One region of the Paenibacillus sp. FSL F4-0097 genome, then DNA from elsewhere that is predicted to be linked to it. Evidence: riboswitches for the same ligand, from Rfam matches in the RefSeq annotation. Region 1 holds a riboswitch; the other holds the start of a gene.
What was found. A riboswitch is a leader RNA that binds a small molecule or an ion and turns the genes downstream of it on or off. The one in region 1 is predicted to bind S-adenosylmethionine.
Positions count from the first base shown of each region.

Region 2: linked by a shared signal. The riboswitch ahead of metA (homoserine O-succinyltransferase) and the one ahead of MHH86_RS26155 (methionine ABC transporter ATP-binding protein) in region 1 are both predicted to bind S-adenosylmethionine.

Region 1 covers NZ_CP151965.1:5,808,579-5,820,006, reverse strand. Annotated here, with positions in the region: gene MHH86_RS26170 (thioredoxin family protein) at 1-341, shown strand, start outside; gene MHH86_RS26165 (COX15/CtaA family protein) at 444-1,427, shown strand; gene MHH86_RS26160 (Cthe_2314 family HEPN domain-containing protein) at 1,583-2,317, shown strand; SAM riboswitch class I at 2,420-2,555, shown strand; gene MHH86_RS26155 (methionine ABC transporter ATP-binding protein) at 2,658-3,674, shown strand; gene MHH86_RS26150 (methionine ABC transporter permease) at 3,674-4,333, shown strand; gene MHH86_RS26145 (MetQ/NlpA family ABC transporter substrate-binding protein) at 4,391-5,257, shown strand; gene MHH86_RS26140 (NifU family protein) at 5,416-5,664, opposite strand; gene MHH86_RS26135 (YuzB family protein) at 5,746-6,000, shown strand; gene MHH86_RS26130 (NAD(P)/FAD-dependent oxidoreductase) at 6,411-7,472, opposite strand; gene mqnE (aminofutalosine synthase MqnE) at 7,524-8,630, opposite strand; gene MHH86_RS26120 (iron-sulfur cluster assembly accessory protein) at 9,089-9,448, shown strand; gene MHH86_RS26115 (GNAT family N-acetyltransferase) at 9,556-10,008, shown strand; gene MHH86_RS26110 (hypothetical protein) at 10,446-10,655, opposite strand; gene MHH86_RS26105 (YheC/YheD family protein) at 10,989-11,428, shown strand, end outside.
Region 2 covers NZ_CP151965.1:1,892,564-1,903,991, reverse strand. Annotated here, with positions in the region: gene mqnC (cyclic dehypoxanthinyl futalosine synthase) at 1-911, opposite strand, end outside; gene MHH86_RS08260 (PLP-dependent transferase) at 1,539-2,711, opposite strand; gene metA (homoserine O-succinyltransferase) at 2,748-3,668, opposite strand; SAM riboswitch class I at 3,784-3,913, opposite strand; gene corA (magnesium/cobalt transporter CorA) at 4,311-5,246, shown strand; gene MHH86_RS08245 (HRDC domain-containing protein) at 5,333-6,349, opposite strand; gene MHH86_RS08240 (ROK family protein) at 6,560-7,441, opposite strand; gene MHH86_RS08235 (hypothetical protein) at 7,607-10,333, opposite strand; gene MHH86_RS08230 (copper amine oxidase N-terminal domain-containing protein) at 10,347-11,210, opposite strand; gene MHH86_RS08225 (Mbeg1-like protein) at 11,253-11,428, opposite strand, start outside.

The DNA of each region.
Region 1 (11,428 bases):
ACAAAATTAGTTCTCCTGCTGAATTTCAGGTAGCCATTCAATCACCTCGATTAACAGTGGCCATCTTCAAGGCTGACTGGTGCTCGGATTGCAAATTTATCGATCCTTTTATCCCAGAGGTAGAGCAGGCTTATGCAGACCGCCTTACACTGGTTGAGGTAGATGTTGATGCCGTGGGCGATGTTAGCCAAGAACAAAATATTATGGGTATTCCAAGCTTCGTCGCATATTCGGATGGACGGGAATTGGTTAGATTCGTTAATAAATTGCGCAAATCCCGTGAAGAGATTGAAAATTTCCTTGATAAAGCGGTCCAAGTGCATCAAAGCCTTCAAAAGTAATTCCTAAGGAACCACCGCTTTCGCCTGTTTGTGCAAAAGCGGTGGTTTTTTGAAATATAAGTCTGGCTGCTTCTTCATTACTAAAAACTGCGGGTGATATTTTTGACGACAAATCAGTTGAAATGGCTTAGTTATCTTACTTGCCTTATCATGTTCCTCGCTGTACTCGGAGGAGCGGTAGTGACGAAGACTGGATCGGGCTTGGAATGCGGAAATGAATGGCCGCTCTGTCATGGGAAATTAATTCCGGCTTATACTATAGGCTCGATGATTGAATACACCCATCGCTTGTTTAGCGGTTTGGCAGGGTTATTCTCACTTGCCTCGATGTTTGCTTTTTGGCGTTATGCCCGTACTCGGCGCGATTTGCTGGGCTATGCATTTATGACTTTATTATTCGTCATCGTTCAAGGTGGTATGGGAGCGCTTGCAGTAATTAAATCTCAATCTGCTGCTGTAATGGCGCTGCATATGGGTTTTTCTTTGATCGCCTTTTCGAGCGCTATGATGTTGGCTCTTGGAACCAAGAGATGGCATGAATCGCGCGAATATGATCATACGTTGGAAGCTCAAAAGAAGCCCGTAAGTAAGGCTTTTCGCAATTTAACTTGTTTTACTGCCATCTATTCTTATATTGTCGTGTATATTGGAGCCTTTGTAAGTCATACGGATTCACAGGGCGGGTGTTCGGGATGGCCGCTTTGTAATGGAGAATGGGTTCCGGAGCTTTCTGGAGGTGTAGGTGTTGTTTTTACGCATCGGATTGCGGCTTTGCTCTTATTCATGCTTACTGCGCTGCTTGGGCATTTAGCATTTTGGAAACATAAGGATTATCCAGAGCTTAGAGCGCTAGGTGTAGCTGCAGTGCTGTTATGCTTGATGCAGGTGTTTAGTGGGGCGGCTGTGGTTTACACCCTAGATAATGAAAGATTGTACATATTTGCCGCTTTGGCTCATATTTTGCTGATTGCCAGTTTGTTTGGTGTCTTATGTTATATGAGTGTAAGAGTCTGGCAGCTAAATCGTGCGGGTAGTGTCGTGTCTGGAAAAAATGTAACGAACCCAATGATTCCACCGCCTTGGTAGAACATTCCCTCCGTGGATAGAGGCGCTTCACCCGCGGAATAATAAAGTGGAAATCGGTATATCGTGGAGCTGATTGGCCGATGCTTACGTCGCGAGTTTTGTACGAAGCAGTCCATGGAAGCAGACGCTGAACAAAACTTTAGGAGGACTGGGATATGCTGCGGGTATTACTTGGAGAGCCGCCTCGAAAGAACAGTGGTGTGTTGGCTGATGCGATGGAGAATATGGCCACTTTTGCAGCATTGCTGCGCAAGGAAATGAGTGCCCATGAGGATAATGACCATGAATACCGCAAGCTGGAGATTTGGACACGTGGACTGATTTCCTCTCTGGATGAACTGGAGCAAAGTTGGTTCGCGGCCGCTTTTTACCGGAAATTAGTGATCGCGGGTTATATGGATGATATGACACCGGTGGAACAGGGCGATTATGCACGTTATGTTTATTTTTATAAAGATGGCTTTATCCGGGTTTTCTCTCTTCTGGACAAGCTTGGGACGGTACTGAATCATTTTTATGATCTCAAAACATCCAAATTAAAAACGCACTTTTCTTACTTTACAGTGCTGCGTCAGCTTCAATTATTGAATGTGCATCCTGCATTAGCGGATCAACTGGAACAGATCAAGAACTCCTACCGCGATCCATTGGAGAATTTACGCAAGCGCAGAAATGCTGAAATTCATTATATGAATTCTGAAATGCAGGATGATCTGTGGCAGCGGCATCAAGGTCTGCATGATAAAATTCAGCTCGAGGATCTGGATAGCCATCTTGAGGATTTAAAACAATCGCTCGAAATGAACTGTAAGACATTAATCGCGGCATTCAGCTACAGCAATGAACAGCTGCGTAAGGAAATAAGCAAGGCAAAGAGCATAAAATCGTAATCGTTCAATATATTTCCTTTTGACAAAAATCGATAAACTCACTATACTTATGCTTGCATTAAAGTATGTACGATTTCAGAAAAAATATAATTTCATAACTTTATCTTATCGAGAGCGGCGGAGGGATAGGCCCGATGAAGCCCGGCAACCGATTTGTATCCAGCGCGGGAAGCGTTGTACAAATGTCATGGTGCTAATTCCTACAATGGCGCAGGTTGCGGTCGTTGGCAGATGAGAAGGCATTGTCTTAATAAACCCACAGAGCCTCTTGCGATCTGCATCGATCGTTGGAGGTTTTTTTGTATAGAATAAGTGAAATATAAAGGGGGGGCGACGAGAGTTGATTAATCTAAAAGGGATAACAAAGGTTTATGGAAAAGGGAGTAATGCGGCAACAGCGCTTTCTGGATTGAATCTGTCCATCGAGAAAGGTGAAATATTCGGAGTCATCGGCCACTCTGGAGCGGGGAAAAGTACATTGATCCGTTGCATTAATCTGTTGGAACGTCCGACAGAAGGTGAGGTCTGGGTAGACGGTGTTGAACTCACTAGCCTTAACCAAGGTCAATTACAGGAACAGCGGCGCAAGATTGGGATGATTTTTCAACATTTCAATTTGCTTTCTTCGGCGACTGTGTATGATAATATTGCCTTTCCACTGCGACTTGCAGGTACATCTAGAACAGCTATTGATACAAAAGTGAAAGATCTGCTCGCTCTAGTTGGGCTTGAAGAACATACAGATAAGTATCCTTCTCAGTTATCTGGAGGACAAAAGCAGCGGGTCGGCATCGCCCGGGCACTAGCCAGTGACCCTGATGTACTGCTGTGTGACGAGGCCACTTCTGCGCTTGATCCCCAGACAACGGATTCCATTCTTAAGCTGCTGCTTGATATTAATAAAAGATTCCATTTGACCATTGTGCTGATCACGCATGAAATGCATGTAATCCAGAGTATCTGCGACCGTGTCGCGGTCATACATGGTGGTGGGATTGTTGAACAAGGCAAAGTTACAGAGGTATTTCTCAAGCCGCAGCATGAGGTTACACGCGATTTCATCCGCAGTGAGACACAGAATGAAGGGCCTCTTCGAGTGGCGCTTGATGCTGCTGCCGGGGATAACTCTCAAGCTGTCAAAATTACTTTTTTCGGAGAAAAAACTTACGGCTCGGCACTATCCGATGTCGTGCGTGATACGGGTGTGAGCTTTGCAATCTTACATGGTACCATCTCAACGATTAAAGATGTGCCTTATGGACAGATGATTGTGCGGTTTGAAGGGCCAGCTGAGGCAATTGCTGTAACGATCTCCAGACTAATTGCTCAAGGCCTTGATGTGGAGGTGATTTCGTAATGAATTTTGCAGATCTAAATTGGCAAGAAATGATGGATGCTACGGTTGCTACTATAAAAATGATATTTTTTTCCGGATTGTTCACAATTATTCTTGGTTTACCACTCGGAATTCTATTGTATTTATGGGGGAAATCGAATAGTATAGTAATCAGAGTAACTTACTCGGTCTTATCATTACTTGTAAATATCCTACGTTCCGTACCCTTTATCATTTTGATGGTGGCTCTAATTCCTTTCAGCAAAGCCGTTGTTGGAACCTCCATTGGTGTACTCGGTACGATTCCACCTCTGGTGATTGGTGCAGCTCCGTTTTTTGCCCGTTTGGTAGAGACGTCGTTAAGAGAGGTAGACCGCGGAGTCATCGAAGCCGCACAAGGTATGGGAGCATCGACGAACCAAATCGTTATGCGTGTTCTTTTGCCAGAAGCTCGTCCAGGTCTGCTAGCTGGAGTTACGATCACACTGGTTACACTGGTCTCCTATACAGCAATGGCTGGTATGGTTGGGGGCGGCGGATTAGGTGACTTGGCGATTCGTTACGGCTACCACCGCTATGAGACGGAGATTATGATTGTTTCTATAATATTTATTGTCGTACTGGTGCAATTGCTACAAATGGCCGGTGACCGACTCGTAAAACATTACACACGGAAATAAGGTACATCCATATATATCCTTATTCAATACAAAATATAGATTAGAGGGGGATTTACAATGAAAAAAGTACTACTTACATTTTTTAGCCTGACACTGGTTGCGGTGCTTGCGGCTTGCGGTAACAACAATGCATCTAATAATGCTGGGAGCTCGGCTGCTACAACAGCACCAAACGCAGAAGCAACAAGTGAACCTACTAAAGATCCAGTGAAATTGGTGATTGGTGCCTCACCTGTTCCTCATGCTGAAATTTTGAAGGCTATTGCTCCATTGCTTGAAAAAGATGGAATTACACTTGAAATCAAAGAATTCACTGACTATATTCAACCTAACGTGCAGCTTGATGAGAAGGAGTTAGACGCTAACTTTTTCCAACACCAACCGTATCTGGATGACCAAAACAAAAATAATAAAACCGACCTGGTTTCTGTTGCATCCGTTCACGTTGAACCTTTTGGAGCTTATTCCAAAAAAATCAAATCGATCGATGAGTTGGCTGATGGTGCAAAAGTTGCCATTCCGAACGATGCTACTAACGGTGGCCGTGCACTAATCCTACTTGCAAAAAATGGTCTGATTACCTTGAAAGATGATACAAACATTGCTGCAACAAAAGCAGATATCACTGAAAACAAGAAAAATCTCGACATCATTGAGTTGGAAGCAGCTATGCTCCCACGTCAACTGGATGAGGTAGACCTTGCTTTGATCAACACGAACTTTGCACTAGACGCTGGTCTTGTGCCAACTAAAGATGCATTGTTCATCGAGGGTGTAGATTCCCCTTATGCTAACATTTTGGTAACCCGTCAAGACAATAAAGATTCCGAAGCCATCAAAAAGCTGGTTGCTGCCCTGAATTCTCCAGAAGCTAAAGCTTTCATTGAAGAAAAGTACGAAGGTGCGATCATTCCAGCGTTTTAAGGAATGAAGCTAAATTCGTCTATAGTCATAACAAGAACCCGCAGCCAAGTTGGCTTGCGGGTTTTATGTTCTAAGGTTGTGAGAGAATGTTAAATCCTCTATAATAAGAAAATCCCGATCTCCTTTACAGGAGAATCGGGAGGGTTATTGAACGGGATTTAGAATACTTGAACTACTTCTTCAACGCCTTCTACTTCTTCAAGGAGGGCGCGTTCAATCCCGGCTTTCAAGGTGATCGTGGAGCTTGGGCAGCTGCCGCAGGCACCCATAAGTTTCAACTTAACGATGCCGTCTTCCACATCGACCAGTTCTACGTCACCGCCATCGCGCTGCAGGAACGGACGAAGCTTATCCAGCACTTCTAGTACTTCATCATACATTTCGGTGCTTTGTGCATTCTCACTCATTTCTCAATCACTCCTTTCGTAAGTTCATTATAGTACAAAAAGTTAAAAAATAAAATGGTTAGGCGGAATAGGGAGATCATCATGAGACCAATTATTGAATTTTGTTCCAGCAACATGGGTCATGGAACAGACAAGCTAATGCATAAGCTGGAGGAAAATCCAGATTATGATGTCATTGAATACGGATGTCTGAACAATTGTGGAGAGTGTTATTTAATGCCTTTCGCCATGGTTGAAGGTGACATTATTGCAGCAGAAACTGTTGCAGAGCTAGAAGAGAAAATTGAGGCCAAGATCAAAGAGCTTGAGGCTTGGTTTAATATAGATCTTGACTAAATTTCTCGAGAAAAAAAGAGGGAGCACTCCATAATCTAAATTATGGAGTGCTCCCTCTTTTTGGAACCTTACTTGAACAAAATCCACCAATTTGATCGATTAGGCAACATATTGGAGAGTGCAGGGGCTACCGTGAAGGTGCCACCGGACTCAGGCGACCTTATATTGAGTGTTTTCCTACATTTGGATTGCTATCGGACCCCATAGTCACTATTCACCTGAAAAACAGCATAAATGAACCTCATTATAAGCAATAACTTCACTGGAGTCCGAAACTCTCCTTCAAAGGCTGAAAATTTGCAAATAAGGTCATCTGAGTCCGAAGGGTATACGCACCAATAACGTAAGGAAGCTACTCTCGTGTTTATCTGAGAGTAGCTTCCTTTAATACTTATGAACCAATCATAGGCTTATCCTAAAGTGCGTTTCGACATCCAGAGCACTCCGCTCTTGAGGATGCGGGGAACCCGTCCTTTGACGGAGCGTTGTCCCATAAGTCCGAATCCTGCTTTTTTTCCTAGTGACCCTAAAGTACCCTTCAGGCGAATAGGATGAAGCTTAGGAGTCTCACCGCGCCAGGTCGCTTGGATAACCTGAGCTACCTGCTCACCCTGTGCTCCAGCGGCTTGTGCGCTTGGTGCGAATGGCAGACTGGCACAGTCACCAATCACATATACCTCCGGATAATCCGGTATACGATAATACTCATCCAGCATAATCCGTCCACCGCGGTCCTTCGACACATTCAAATCTTGAACTACTTTTACAGGTTGAATCCCTGCGGTCCATACTGTCACATCTGAAAGGATTTCCTCGGTACCGTTAAAAATCGAATCCTTCTCTACATGAGATACAGAGATTCGTCCCAGCGTTTGCACCTGATGGTGATGAAACCATTCCTCTACGTACTGTGACAGCTTTGCCGGAAAGGCAGACAAAACACGTTCACCGCGATCCAGAATAGCGATGTTAAGGTCTGGACGGCTTTCCCGAAGCTCTGCGGCTAATTCAACACCGCTCAATCCTCCACCTACAATGTTTATCGTTCCGTAAGGCTTCACATCATTTAAACGGCGGTAGGTTTCCCGAGTACCAGCAAAGGTCTGGATGCTGCAGGTATATTGATCAGCACCAGGGATGTTGTGGTAATTGTCGGTACAGCCAAGAGCAATGGCTAGGAGATCATAAGATACAATCTCACCGGACTCCATACTGACTATTTTGCTCTCCAAATCAATGGAACTCACTTCACCGTACCGGACAGTAAGCCGGGGGTGAACCGGAAAATGAATGCGCAGGTGATAATCAGTTACGGTACCTGCGGCGAGCGCATAATATTCCGTTTTGATTCCTTGATAAGGCATTCGGTCAATTAAGATAATTTCAACATCATGAGGAAGATGATTATTGAGTAATTCTTGAATTAAGGCTAGGCCGCCGTAGCCACCGCCAAGAACGAGTATTGTTCTCATGCTGACCGAACTTCCTTTCCAATATGGGATAACAAATCTCAGGTAGTCTTCTTATTCGTATACCTTAACTTCATTATAGAAAGTGTCACGTTCGACAGGAATTCGTCCAGCACCTTTCACTAGCCAGATCAATTCGTCGCGAGTCAGACCTTCCGGTGTTAAGGCGCCAGCCGCGTGGCTGATACGTTCTTTTAGAATTGTGCCATGCACATCTGATGCACCGAAGTTCAGCGCGACTTGAGTAAGCTGAGGGCCAATGTTAATGAAGTACGCTTTGATGTGATCGAAATTGTCCAACATCAATCTGCTGATCGCAATGGTCTTCAGATCCTCATAAGCAGAGTTGCGACGCATGATGCCAGCGTTTTTATTCTTAGGCTGCATGGACAATGGAATGAATACCATAAAGCCATTGGTTTCGTCCTGCAAATCACGGATTTGCATCATATGGCGGATACGGTCTTCGTGAGATTCAATGGAGCCGTACAGCATAGTGGTATGGGTCTTCATCCCAAGCTGATGTGCTGTCCGATGGACTTCCAGATATTCTTCCACATTAGCTTTATCTACACGCATTTTTTTACGATATTGGTCGGATAATATTTCTGCACCACCACCGGTGAGTGTTTTCAGTCCAGCAGCACGCAATTGTTCCAGTACCTCACGAATACTCAAACCGCTAATACGGGTGAAAAAATCAATTTCAGCGGCAGTGTAGGCTTTTAAGGTAACCTCAGGGAAACGTTCGTTCAAAGCTTTTAAAGAATCCACATAATATTGGAAGGGAACCTTGTCGTTATGGCCACCAACAATATGGAATTCACGTACGCCTGGGTGGATATGCTGTTCGACATATTGCACCATTTCCTGACCGGAAAGGGTATAGGCTCCCTCTTCTCCATCATCTTTGCGGAAATTGCAGAATGCACAGTGCGATTCGCAAACATTGGTGAAATATAGACTCATGTTTTCGATAAAATATACCCGATTGTGATTCTTGGCGATATTGACTTCATTCGCTAGCTGGCCAATGGTAAGTAAATCGTTGCTTTGATATAAATAAACGCCATCTTCCAAATTCAATCTTTCGCCGCTGCGAACCTTATCAATAATGTTCGCCATTCGGGCATCCGTGTGGGGGGTAAAAAGAGTAGACATATTATGATTTCCTCCTGAAAGTTTACGAGCAGATTGCTCGAAGATAAATTCCAGACGTACCCAAGTGGTAGCTGTTCATTCTAAAAAAGAAAGAGGCGAGCTTGCCTCCGTGACAAATTTCCGAATTTTTACTTAGAGTGCCTTCCCTATTATAAACCTACTCTCCTAAGGGTATCAACAGCTTGATATTGATGGTGTTTTTTGCTGTGAAGGGTCATGCCTAAGGCAGTTGTGACTTGAGGGTAACGGAATAGTCGGTTATACTGAATTTATCAAGCATAAACGTCATTGGCATCCTTATAAAGTTGATAAGCGTTTAAGCGAGAAATATAAGACATAAAGAATAGGTGCAACACTTATACTATCTTATATTTTTATGAAATAACTTTTGGCCGGAAGGTCCCTTAAACATAAGTTTCCGCTTATGAAGGGAGACGAATTTGTAGGAGGATGAGATCATGATTAATATTAGTGAAAAGGCAGCAGAACAATTAAAGGCGATGCTTGCTGAACAAGAAGTACCGAACATGTTCCTCCGTATTGGAGTAACGCCCGGCGGTTGCAGTGGATTCTCGTACGCTATGGGCTTTGATGATAATGAAACCGATCAGGACGTATATATGGATATTCAAGACATGAAAGTGGTTGTGGAGAAGGAGAACCTTCGTTACCTGGACGGTCTCGAAATCGACTTTGAAGAATCCGGCATGACGGGTGGTTTCACCATCAACAACCCTAACGCTACTGCAACTTGCGGCTGCGGTTCAAGCTTCCGGACAGCTACGGATGCAGGGAAACCTAACGAAGAGCCTTGCTAATCACAGCAATCACGGCTCCAAGCCCCGTGTTGGATTCTAACAACACAGGCTTGGAGTTTTTTTTATTCTCAATGACAAAAATCATCACAAGGAGTTCGGAAATGGAAATGGAAATCAGAAAATTAAAAGCTGGTGAACAGCCTCCATTAGAATTACTTCTATTAGCAGATCCTTCGGAGAGCTTGGTTAACGGATATTTACAAAGAGGGTTATGTTGTGTGGCTGAGGTGGATAACAGCATCATCGGAGTCTACGTTGTGCTGCAGACAAGACCGGAGACTGTAGAGATCGTAAATATCGCCGTCGACGAAAATAAACACGGGCAAGGTATAGGAAAACAGCTGCTGAACCATGCGATTCAGAATGCCAAGCAGCTTGGGGCAAAAACCATTGAAATTGGCACAGGAAATTCGAGCGTTGGACAATTGGCACTTTATCAGAAATGTGGATTCAGAATCACCGGCATTGATAGAAATTTTTTTATTAGGCATTACAGTGAAGAAATCTTTGAAAATGGGATTCAAGTCATAGATATGATACGCCTGTCGCTGGATTTATGAGTAATAGGGGAGTTTCTCAGAAGTCATTTAATGGGCGCTGGGGTAGCTCTTTATTCTTTTACATAGGAAGCAAACCATGTATCGCGAACCTTGTATCGGACACAGATGACCCTAAACGCCGCATTTCCCCATATTTGTGGTGCCAACGGACCGCATTGCCGCTATTGCTATGAAATCAGTAAATATGAAGCTCTTTTTAAGCAATAGTGTCACTGGAGTCCGAAACCACGCCTAAAAGGTTGAAAATCTGCAAATAACGTCATATGGGTCCGAAATGCTCATGGGTTAAAGACGCTGTTGAAGCAGATAGCTATTGTTTAAAAACACAGAGCAGCGATTCTCCACATAACTGGAGAATCGCTGCTCTGTTGTTTTTTTGCGATGGTCGGACCGTCTGTTCATAGAAATAAGCTGCTTATAGGCAGTCCCTGCGTACATTAGGCTGGAATAATAAACTTGTAATTAATCATAAATACGATGAGCGCTGCAGCTCCAAGGGAGAAGGCGATACAGCCCGTACCCAGTGCTCTGCGTTTGTCTTTAATAAATTTAAAGCCGATGGCGCAGATCAGTATAGTCGTTCCAGCCAATACAATGGACATCCCAAGCATAGCCACCCAATATAAAACCTCAAAAAACTGTGCCATTCTGAGCCCTCCCCGCGCTGTGCTTTTTAGTGATTCTGTTAGTACTCACTATAATAGTAGAAATTGAAAATGTAACCGCTATTAATAATACAACGATTTTGAAGATTATTCTAGTTATAGTGAACTCATCCATTAAGATAATGATGTCGAATTTCTTGAGAACTGAATCTACAAAATCCGCGGTTGTACCCTGTCGCTGTCGACTGATGCTGTGCTAAACACTAAGCCCTTTTTGCTAAGAGCGGCATCTTACACGGACAATCATACAAGAGGGCGAGACCTTCTCTGAGTAATGTATAGGGTAGGCTGGATTGTGAAGGGAGGGAAAGGACGATGGCAGGAAGACAATTGGCCAGTAAGTGGCTGAAGACAGAGGCGTTGCTGACCGATGCTCGGGTTGCACCCTATATCCCAATGACGAGGGGGTACAGGGCAGAAACGCTCCTGGCAATGCTTCGTAAATATGGAAATGTTGTCATTAAACCTATTGTGGGTGGCGGAGGTTACGGTGTAATCAAAGTTTTTCGGGATAGTCGCGGTTATGGATTCACCTATATGGACAGAACTCGAATTTACAAGGATTTTGGATCCATGAGACGTGCGCTTAATACTGTGAAAGCAAGACGCAGATATTTGATTCAACAAGGGATTTCCCTGGCGAGAATCGGCGGGCGGCCTATTGATTATCGGGTCAAAGTAGTTAAAAATGGTGATGTTTGGGAATTTCGCTCCATGGTAGGTAGATTGGCTCGGCCAGGTCTGTTCGTGACCAA
Region 2 (11,428 bases), 3.0 Mb from region 1:
CCGACCTCTGGTCCCATAGTGACCCATGAAGATTGGAAGTTCTTAATATTATCCAGCACAAGGCGACTGATCGCCACCGTCTTCAGATACTCCTCAGGCGTTTGTCTGTCCAGCTTCAGGTTGGTATTGTCCGGCTGGAATGTCCATGAGATAAAGGCCAAGAAACCTTCAGAATCATATTTGTTGGCAATACACTCATCCTGAGCCTCACGCACACGTAGTAAGTGCAAAGCACGTTCCTCCATACTTTCCCCAAGCCCAATCACCATTGTCGCTGTGGTATTCATACCCACTTTATGTGCCGTCTGCATTACATCCATCCACTCGCGCCACGAGCCTTTTAGTCGGCTGATTTTGCGGCGTGTACGGTCATCAAGAATTTCTGCGCCTCCGCCTGGCAATGAATCCAGACCCGCAGCATGAATTTCACGAACCACTTGTTCCAGTGGTAATCCTGATACTTCTTTCATCTTCATAATCTCCGCAGGAGAGAAGGAGTGCATTGTAATCTCAGGGAACCGTTGCTTAATTCCGCGCAGTATATCTGTATAGTAGCTAAATGGAAGGTTAGGATTAGTTCCACCTTGCATAAGAATTTCTGTACCATTAACAGCAATTGTTTCAGCAATTTTTTGATAAATCGCCTCATCTGGCAGCACATAGCCTTCATCCGAGCCTGGTCTGCGGTAAAAAGCGCAAAAACGGCAGTACACATCACATACATTCGTATAGTTAATATTACGGCCAATTACAAATGTGGCTAACGGGTCCGGGTGCCAGCGTTCCATAATAGTGTTTGCAGCAGCACCCATTTTCTCAATTTCGTTGCTCTCGAATAGTCGGATGGTATCTTCCAATTGGAGACGGTCGCCCCGCAGGGCTTTATCCAAAATAAGATCTATCGCACTCATCGTTCGCATCCTCCTTTTAAACCCTTAGGGATATGGTAGATTCACAAAATCACAAGAAAAAATAACGTTGTCGTCCTTTAGAGATAACAACCGTTTCTCGTAGTAACATAAGGATAAAGTAAGTATGTAACTTATACCTTATATTTTAATAAATGAACAGTTCATTTCCTCATCGTATCACAATCTGAACAGCTTGAAAAACTTTTTACTTTCTCAGCAAGATACCATCCAGCAGAAAGAGTCCTTACATTGCTGCCTGCACCCGTTGAATCAAAATTCCCTGAGGCTGTCGGACACAGATGACGTTATTTGCAAGTTTTTAGCCTTTAGAGCATAGTTATGGACTCCAGTGATGCTATTCCATGAAAAGAGCCTCATGAAAGCTGTTTTTTAGCGCAATAGCTGCTGTGGAGTCCGTTAACATTCCAAATGTGGAATAATGCTGCGTTTAAGGTCAGCTGTGTCCAATAGCGAAAAGTCCAAAAAGAAGAGCTATCCCAGCAGCCAATTCCCGGCTTATGAGACAGCTCTATTTCATCCTCAGTCTAACACCAGTTCTAAATCAACGGTGAGATAGATCCTCGATATTTCCCAGCAATTCGGTGCCGATCTGGGTTGCCGTTACTTTTACTTCGTTTCGATTTCCGCCCGCGCAGCCTCCAAAGCATGACCCAGATCAGCAATTAGATCCTCCGCATGTTCAATGCCCACCGAGAAGCGCAGCAACCGATCATCTACACCCACCGCATTCCGAATTTCCACAGGAATGTCCGCATGCGTCTGTACTGCAGGATAGGTCATTAACGATTCAACCCCGCCGAGGCTCTCAGCGAAGGCTATAAGCCGGATATGACGAAGCAGAGGTTCTACGTATCTGGCATCTTTTAATTTGAAAGAAAAAATTCCGGTATTGCCCGAGGACTGGCGATTCTGAATTTCATATCCCGGATGATCCGGCAGGCCTGGATGGAACACTTCCGCAATCGCCGGGTGCTCTTGTAGATAGCGGGCAATTGCTAGTGCATTACTCTCGTGCCGTTCCATACGCAGAGCCAGTGTCTTCATGCCTCTCATCAGCTGATAACTGTCTGTTGGCCCAAGCACAGCGCCAATAGAGTTATGTAGAATCGCTATTTCAGCGGATAATTCAGCCCCTTTAGATACAATAAGACCAGCAAGTATATCATTGTGTCCGCCCAAATATTTGGTAGCACTATGGACTACAATATCCGCACCTAATTCCAGAGGACGCTGGAAAAATGGAGTCAGCAGTGTATTGTCTACAATTGTGAGCAGCCCATGATGACGAGCCCAAGTAGCAACGGCTGCAATATCCGTAACCATCATCAAAGGATTCGTTGGCGTTTCAATAAATATCGCCTTTGTATTTGGAAGACGGGAAGCCTCAAGCGCATCCAAATCATTCGTATCTACATAGGAAGCAGTGATTCCAAACTTGGACATAATTCGTTCCAACAAACGATAGGTCCCGCCGTAAAGATCCAGCGAAACGATCAAGTGATCGCCTTGCCCAAACAGGGTAAATATGGTTTGAATAGCCGCCATCCCAGAGCTACAGGCAAAACCTGCATCACCAGACTCCAATTCCGCAGCCGCATTCTCCAGTACGGAACGGGTCGGACTTTTGGTACGGCTATAATCGAAACCTGTGCTCTGCCCAAGCTTCGGGTGACGGAATGCCGTAGCATTATAGATAGGAAAATTAATGGCTCCGGTAGCCGGATCTTCTTGTGAACCTATTTGTGCCAGTCTGCTTTCAATCCTAAGTTTGTCGTCCATGATAAATGCCTCCTAAATTATAATGTAGCGCTGATCTTAATAAACAATCGGGTCGATATCGTAAGGTGTCTCTTGATATACATAGTAATTGAGCCAATTAGAGAATAATAAGTTGGCATGTGCACGCCACACTGCAGGAGGTGTCCGTTCTGGATCATCTTTAGGGAAATAGTGTTTCGGCAAGGCCATCTCCATGCCCCTCTCCAAATCACGATCATATTCCCATTTCAGGGATAGAGGATCGTACTCGGAATGTCCGGTCACAAATATTTGTTTGCCGTCGGTCGTAGCTACTAGATACATACCAGCTTCTTCGGATTCTGCCAGAATCTGCAGATCTGGATTGCTCTCAATATCTTCGCGGGAGACATCGGTATGACGGGAATGCGGTACATGGAATACCTCGTCAAAACCGCGCAGCAATTTAATGTTATTTTGATTAATCGTATGGGAGAATACACCAAAACATTTTTCAGGCAATGCCACTTTACGAACACCAAAATGATGATACAACCCTGCCTGTGCCGCCCAACAGATATGCATGGTCGAGGTCACATTATCCTTGCTCCATTCAAAAATCTCTTTTAGCTCTTCCCAATAGGATACTTCCTCAAACTCCATTTGCTCTACGGGTGCTCCTGTAACAATAAGGCCATCCAAACGGCGGTGGCTGATCTCGTCAAAAGTTTTGTAAAAGCTTCTCAAATGCTCAGCAGAAGTATTCTTAGAAGTATGTGAGCGTGGATGCAGCAAGGTAACATCAACTTGCAGCGGTGAATTTCCTATTAAACGCAGCAATTGAGTCTCCGTCGTTTCTTTAGTCGGCATGAGATTCAGAATAGCAATCCTTAGTGGACGGATATCCTGATGGAAAGCCAAACTTTCATCCATCACAAAAATATTTTCTCCGGATAGTACTTCTTTTGCTGGTAAACTGTCGGGAATTTTAATTGGCATTGTCTTTCCACTCCTTAACTGTATTTAGGTTATGTTGTCACATCGCGGCTTTCTGAACAATAAAAAGACCTTTCTCGGAAAACGAGAAAGGTCATATCTACAGTCATATGCGCCTCTCTCATCTGCCAGAAACTTTTGGACGGGGTTTAGTCGTCAGCAAAGTTCCGCAAGAATTAGCACCGTGCGTTCACACGCCGGTTGCCGGGTTTCATAGGGCTAGTCCCTCCACCTGCTCTTGATAAGATTTAGCTGTATTCAATTAAATTTCTTTAAAATTTACTTTAAATCATGAACCTCCTTTTCGTCAAGTCCATACAATGCTGAAGTAGCCTTAAAGTAACAATAAATTTGCTTGAAAGAGGCATACTCCGTTGTTATACTAGACAAGTATTTCATACCTGAACGAAAAGAAGAGGTGAGAAGAAGAATGGAAGGCGACCCGAGCTCGCAATTAAGTGTACAAAATGAGCAACCACACAGGATAATCATCAGCTTGCCGGCGGCGGGAGCAGTTCTTCTTCATGCCCTCGAATCGTCATTCGGCCTCTTGTATTGATTGTAACGCCGGCCAAGCTGATTTTTTTCTCTGTGCTTAATTAGCAGTCCCTGGTGAAGACCCGGGGATAGAAGGAGTGGAATCAGATGAAAATCCGGCTGGTGAATGCAGGGGTTTTTACACCTATTGATGAAATTGATGAAACATTGACACCCCCAACAGAAGGGTTCTATTGGATTGATGCAGATGTGGAGGATTTGGAGCTGCTTCAGCCCCTGTTCAACCTGCATGATCTCGCTGTTGAGGATTGCCTTAGTGAAGAGGATCAACGTCCAAAGATCGAAATATACGAAAGTCATTACTTTATTGTTGTAAACAGCATCCGCTTTGATGATGAGGAAATTTTCCTGCGGGCACTCAATATATTCTTGGGCAGACATTATATTATTACTGTAACGAAACAAAAGATCCACGAGCTGCGCATCCTGAAGCCCATGTTATGGGAGCAAGAGGTTAGCGAACCAGACCAATTCCTTTACCTGCTTATCGACCTTGTCGTAGATAATTATTTCTCCGTAGGTGACCGAATTGAAGCCCGGATTGAGAAGCTTGAAGAGGATATTCTAATGCATACCAAGAAATCTCATCTGAGTGAGATTATCGGTCTGCGAAGTGAGATCTTATGGTTAAAGAAGATGCTGGGACCACAGAAAGAGGTTATCAATACCCTGAACAAAAAAGACCTCCGTCTGATTGATGATCAGCTGCAGAAGTATTTTAGCGACATTTATGAAAATGCAGTTAAAATATCCGAAACCTTTGAGACGTACCGCGATCTCATGGGCAACTTACGTGAGGCCTACCAATCCAGTATCGCCAACCGCGCCAATGAAATTATGAGAGTATTTACCGCGATTACAACGATATTCATGCCTTTGACCGTAATTACCGGAATCTATGGGATGAACTTTGATCATATGCCTGAGTTGCATACGAAATACGGCTATTTTGCCGTGATAGGTCTAATGTTGACGTTAGGCTGTGGGATGCTGTATGTATTCCGCAAGAAAGAATGGCTATGAAAATAAACGGACGAATAGGCAAGACGAAGGCCCTTTAACCCTATGGTGTAAGGAAGCCTTCGTCTTTTTGATATGAGGAAAAGCTACTAGAAACTGGTCGCCACGCCCACTTTAGGAGCTTGCTCCCGCCGGAAACGAATGCGGATCAGCCGCAGACGTTCATAATAGCTATCCAGCCCTTCTGCTGCTGAAAAATCCTCCCCATACACCTTATGCAGCACTGGCTTTAGAAAAAGATCTCCTGCCTCTACATAGGCATTCCATATCGCTTCCTGTTCATTCTGCGGCATATTTTTCAGTTCTACCTCGATCAGTTTCTCCACGCAATAACCTTCTCTTTCCAGCTCCTCTACCGCTTCAATCAGTTCGCGACGGTTCACTCCACTGTTCACCTTAAGCTGTTCTAACCCTAACCCATTCTCGATCCCTTGCAGCAGAATTCGCCGTAATCGCAGTCTTTCTAGCTGTTTCTTATATTTGACCTCTTTCTGTTTATAGAGCCAGGATACAAAAGAGTCCTCCTCAATTTCTTGGTGAACCCAGTTCAAAGGGAAGGAATGTTCCCTTGCAGCCGTAGAGGTTATAGCCAACCAATCCGTGCCATATTGGGCTACCTTTCCTTCCCCTACACCAGGGATCTGCAGCAGCTCCTCTGGTGTATGCGGCAAGAAAGTGCTTATCAAACGTAACAAACGATTGCTGGCAAGAATGTAAGGGGCTTTCCGTTCACTAGAAGCTCGGCTGCGGCGCCAAGCACATAACTCCTCATAAATAGCTTCGTTCCCATTATATTCACTGTAATATTGCAGCCTTAGCTGCTCCTGATTGCGCCCAGTAAGGCCGTCTTCTTCATGAAATACGCCATCAATCAACGGCCGATAGCCATCCCCCATCTTCACCGCCAGCTCATGCCTGTAAACACAGAGCATTTCATTCCAAGAACCACCCGCATACCACAAATGCTCCTGCGTCTCCTCACCGTCTGAAAAATCACGCCAGCCCAGGCTCCACACTCCTTCTTCCTCTCCAATCCATAGCTGAGCGAACACCTCTTGATCCACCCCAGATATTCTGGATAAGCGATTCATAAATACAATTTGCATATTCATCCCTGCCTTTCTAGTCTTCAGCAAGCACTATACCTACCGGGTCTGAACTACTCTTCGCTGGTGTGAATCCCACACTGTCAGACTCGGAAAACGCAAAAAAGCACCACTCTCACGATAAACGTGAAAGAGGTGCTCCCTCATTAAATGCTATACTGTTAGATCCTACAATACCATATATTTCCTAACAGTCAATATCTTTTTATACTAGTTTCTTGCCAAAGCTAAGGTTGCCAGTCCAATCGCACCTGCAAGTCCTGCATTATCTCCAAGCTGCGGTGGCACAACGTAATTATCAATATCGGTATTGAGCGCTGGATGCTGAACATAACCTTTAAGCAGCTCCTGCAGCTTGGTACGGATTAGCGGGAACAAGTGGCTTTGCTTCATGACCCCACCGCCCATTACGATTTTTTCGGGAGACAGAATCAGCACGTAATTCATAAGTGCATGTGCAAGATAATGAGCTTCCATATCCCAAGCTGGATGGTCAACAGGTAGCTCGCCTGCTGGTTGTCCCCAGCGTTTGCCAATCCCCGGACCTGCGGCTAACCCTTCAAGGCAATCGCTATGATAAGGGCAGTAGCCCTCAAACGTGTCCTCTGGATGTCTGCGAACTAGAATATGTCCCATCTCAGGATGAGACAATCCATGCACCATCTGACCTCCAACAACTGCTCCCGCTCCAATACCTGTCCCAACCGTAATATAAAGGCAGCTGTCCAGACCTTTAGCCGCTCCCCATTTACTTTCCGCAAGCGCTGCACCATTCACATCCGTATCAAAACCGATCGGCACGTTAAATTGCTCAGCCATTGTGCCTACCAGATTATATTGTCCCCAGTGAGGTTTTGGTGTCGTTGTTATGTAACCATAAGTAGGGCTGTCCAGCACGGGATCAATCGGTCCAAACGATCCAATACCAAAAGCTTCTACATTCTTCCCATTAAAATAGTCGATTACGAGTCCCATCGTTTCTTCCGGTGTTGTTGTCGGAAAGCTAACTCGGTCCAGAATGGTACCGTCCTCATAACCAATCCCGCATACAAACTTCGTTCCGCCTGCTTCAATCGCTCCCAATAACTTCATAGCAACTATCTCCCTTCTCCAATAAGCAATAATCCGCCATCCAGTGTGAAAATAAAAAACAATATAAAAAAACAATCAACAGCCCTTATTATACGTTGGATGAAGCGCTATCACAATAATAAAACTCCCTTCATGCTATTTTGCATGAAGGGAGACTATTGTTGTTTAATTATTTAAGTCATCAAACATAGAGCCTTTTACCGTAACCTCAATTTGATCCAGCGGCTTAATGCCGACAAGCTTGCCCAGTGATTTGTATGCGTTGGTACTCTTGGAGAGCTCCACATCTGCCAACCAAGCCTTAACATAGTACTTCCCATCTGGCATTTCAGCTGTAGTATAGACAGGAATATGGTCCTTATTAATCGTAATCGTCACCGTAGACTTTTCCGTGATCTTGTACATATTCTGATTCAAGCCCACATATTCACGGTATTTGAAATTGTCGAAGCTTCCCAGTGTACTAGACTGTGAGTAACCCTCTAATATATTCTTCCAGAATTCATGGGTGCCATTATCACTTTCTCTTTCTTGTGAATATGGGATCTCTTCCACATCTTTAGTAAAGCTGTTCTCCACCGTCAACAATTTCGCATCATTCACTCCGGTGTTATCCTCTACGGATAAAGCTGCTGGCTTTCTTGCAAAGTTATTCCCGTTTTTGCTCAGTGGTTCATTCCGCAGATTGACCGCAACTTTATCATTATTGATATACATAAGATCAGTTTCATATCGGAAAGAATTCGTAAGTTCCTCAACAAGATCCTTATGGTCCTTCGTGTCTTTATCCGTATCTTTAAACGTAACTGTCTCCAGTGTAAAGGTATACGTTCCAACAGGATTAAAATAATATCCGGATTTAATCGGATAATCATACCCTTGAAGTTGCTTATCCGTCGCAAACACGGCGGTATCATAATTAGATTTGTCGTTAAGCATTTTTTTAGCGGTAGCTCTGGCTTTCTTATAAGCTTGAGCCATGCTATTCTCTACCTTCCAACCGATGTCTCCGCTTGCCTGTTGTGTGAAGATTCGTTCGAATTGCCCCTTTACTTTCGTCCAATCCTGTAAGTTCTTATTCTCATCTTCATGAGCCATCCAGCGGATTACATTATAATTGTAAGGCTCACTTGTCCAGAGGAGCTTTCGAATCAAAGAATCCGCTTTATTCTTGTCTATTGAATTCTTGTACAGCTTAGGTGCTATTTGTTTGGCCCCGTTATAAATATAGGTCCGAATGGTTTTGACATCCTCACCTGGTGTAAACGGAGCTGAAGTGCTGCCGCTCTCCGTATACGTTTGACAAGATTCAACATCTTTACCTTGCCCGTTCTTAGTTGTGCTGCACACCTGATAATTACGAGTGAAATTTCTGCTCACAGTACCCTGGAAACTGATATTACCTGACTTTTGATTAGGTGTATACGGAGCCGGATTAATGTACCACTTACCGTTAACAGGATCATCACCAAAATCAGGACGCTGTAGACTAGCTATGATGTCAGGTTGCCTAACTATAGTACTGGCGGCATCGTTAACCAGCGGATTATTCTCCACACGGAAATAACGATAGATAGTATCCGAATTATTGATTACTTCCAAAGCGCCTGTAGCATTCCCACTCCAAGTAAAATCAGAATATTGCGGTTGTAGAACAGCCTTTATAGCAGCACCATCGGCTAACCCGAATTTCACTTTTTTCGATAACACATTATAATCCAGATCGAAGGAGCCTTTAGTTGTTGGCATCGAGTTGATCTTCTTAATCCATCCGTAAATCTCATTATTTCCGTAAAAGACTTCATTAGGTGACTTCAGCCTGTTCAGATTAAACTGGATGTATACGTCCTCATCAGGCATTGTAAATGTCGCGAAAAGAATATTGTCAGCCGTATTAGCCGCAAGCATAATTTCACCTGCTAACGTTGACGCATGACCATGGTATCTTACAGGGATTTCCTTTCCGTTACTCGTGATCTTCCAAGCGTAATCTGTTGTTTTCTGCGTGGCGAAGCTGGATCTGAGCCTGATTCCAACGGTTACCTCTTGTCCAGCTACCGCGCCGGTTGGCAAAGTTTCGAAATGAGGGGATAAATCATTTACCTGCAAAATAAACGGTGCGATAGGAATGCCTAAGTAAGTAATATTTCCGTTGGAACCTTGGATGTAAATCCTCCCTGATCCCCAAGACAGATAGGTAGGCGGTTGCAAGACGTGAACATAATCTATCCATCGCCCTCCCTTAGACGGTGTAGTATTCTGAGTGTATACAACCCTGTCTTTATACTCCTTGTCTTGATTGTTATAGATGAACCGTTCATATTTCTTACCGGCATAGTTCAGGTTTAGTCCAGTAAGAATCGCCTGCTCAAAAGTCCCGCCGGAATTTGCTAGATACTCAATATCCCGACCTACAAATGCATCAAAATCATTTTTTCTAATTTTGTAGCTTGATTTTACGCCAGAGTCCTTCCAAGGTTCCTTAATCATATTAAAATTCTGAATTTGAATCCCGCTCCATCCAGCATACCATGGAGCTCCCTCAGTTGAGACCGAGTCCCCATCAATCGAATACCCGGAAAAAGCAAACATATTGCTATGCTCCAGCCATTCATGATTTCCACCATAAACAATCTCAAAATTACTATTGTTAGATTTTATCTGGTTTTGCAACAAATCCTCTCTTAACTTTCCTTTATTAGTCTCCATTGTGTAATAATTAGATTTTTTATAGAGCTCCGCCATATCTTTATTGATCTTCTCGATAAAAGCTGTCGCTGTTTTTGGAAGATTGTTAGATGTATCATTCACTGACTCTTCAGAGAAAACTGAAGAAGCTATAGATTGGAATAAGAATATTGTCACTATACTAAGCCATATCGATTTTTTCATACCTTCACCTCTCCTACTTCGGCCATACTGCGATTCCTATATCCCCCATACCAGGAGAGTCTACATCAATTTTATAATCTTTGCTTTGGAAGACTTTATAATCTAGCTCATCCATTCTTTTTGTTTTTGTTCTAACATACTTCATAATCGAATCTACGACATCGCCCTCAATGTTTTGTCTAAGAATATTCTCCGCTTCCTTCGCTTCCAGTGCAGGGTCAGAGCCTATATTAGTAAATGTAATTGTAATTTGAAAAAGATACTGACCTGCTTTCCGATCATCATTGTTGTATACTGTCAGCTGTGAATCGGTAATATAAGTCGACTCTAGATTGGCCCCCAATTGAGTATACGGGATTTCAAACCCATGAATCGTTACCGTCTTCGCTCCATTCGTTGATTCTCCCGTAGCAGGCTTATCAGAGGTAGCTATTTCACCTGAAGGAGTAGTGATGTAGACCGTCTTCACAGCATCATCCCATTTCACGTTTACACCGAGTCCTTCATATACAAATCGAAGTGGGACAAAGGTTCTTGACTGTTTGAACAATGCTGCCGTGTCCATTTGTTTTGTTTTTCCATTGAGCTCATAACTCTTTTTCCCGATATAGACACCCATTGTTTTGCCTTCAAGCGAGATTGTTGCCTTTTTGGCCTTACTGTCCCATAACACCTTAGCTCCAAGCGCTTCACTTATAAAACGCACGGGTAGCTGTACTCTTTGCTGCGCATCGATAAAAGGCTGGGCGTCTGGAAAAATAACTTTTTCTCCATTTACTACTACCCTCAATGGAAGACTTGCTGCAAAACCTGAAAATGCAGAAGTCATCAGGGATACCATTAGTAATAAAAGTAGAGAACTGATTAATTTTTTCATATAATTACTCCTCTCAATTTATCTTTCTATTTCCTGATATAATTAGTTAAGATGTATTGTGGTAGTACTTGCACGGGCAGCTGCAACAATTTTGGATTCAATCTCTCGATATTTTGTAACTGTGTATCTTAAACCTGCAGTTTTTCCGTTAATCGCTGTTGTTACACGATTTTTCTGTGTCCGGACTTCATTGCTTAAACGTTGAACTTCTCTTAATT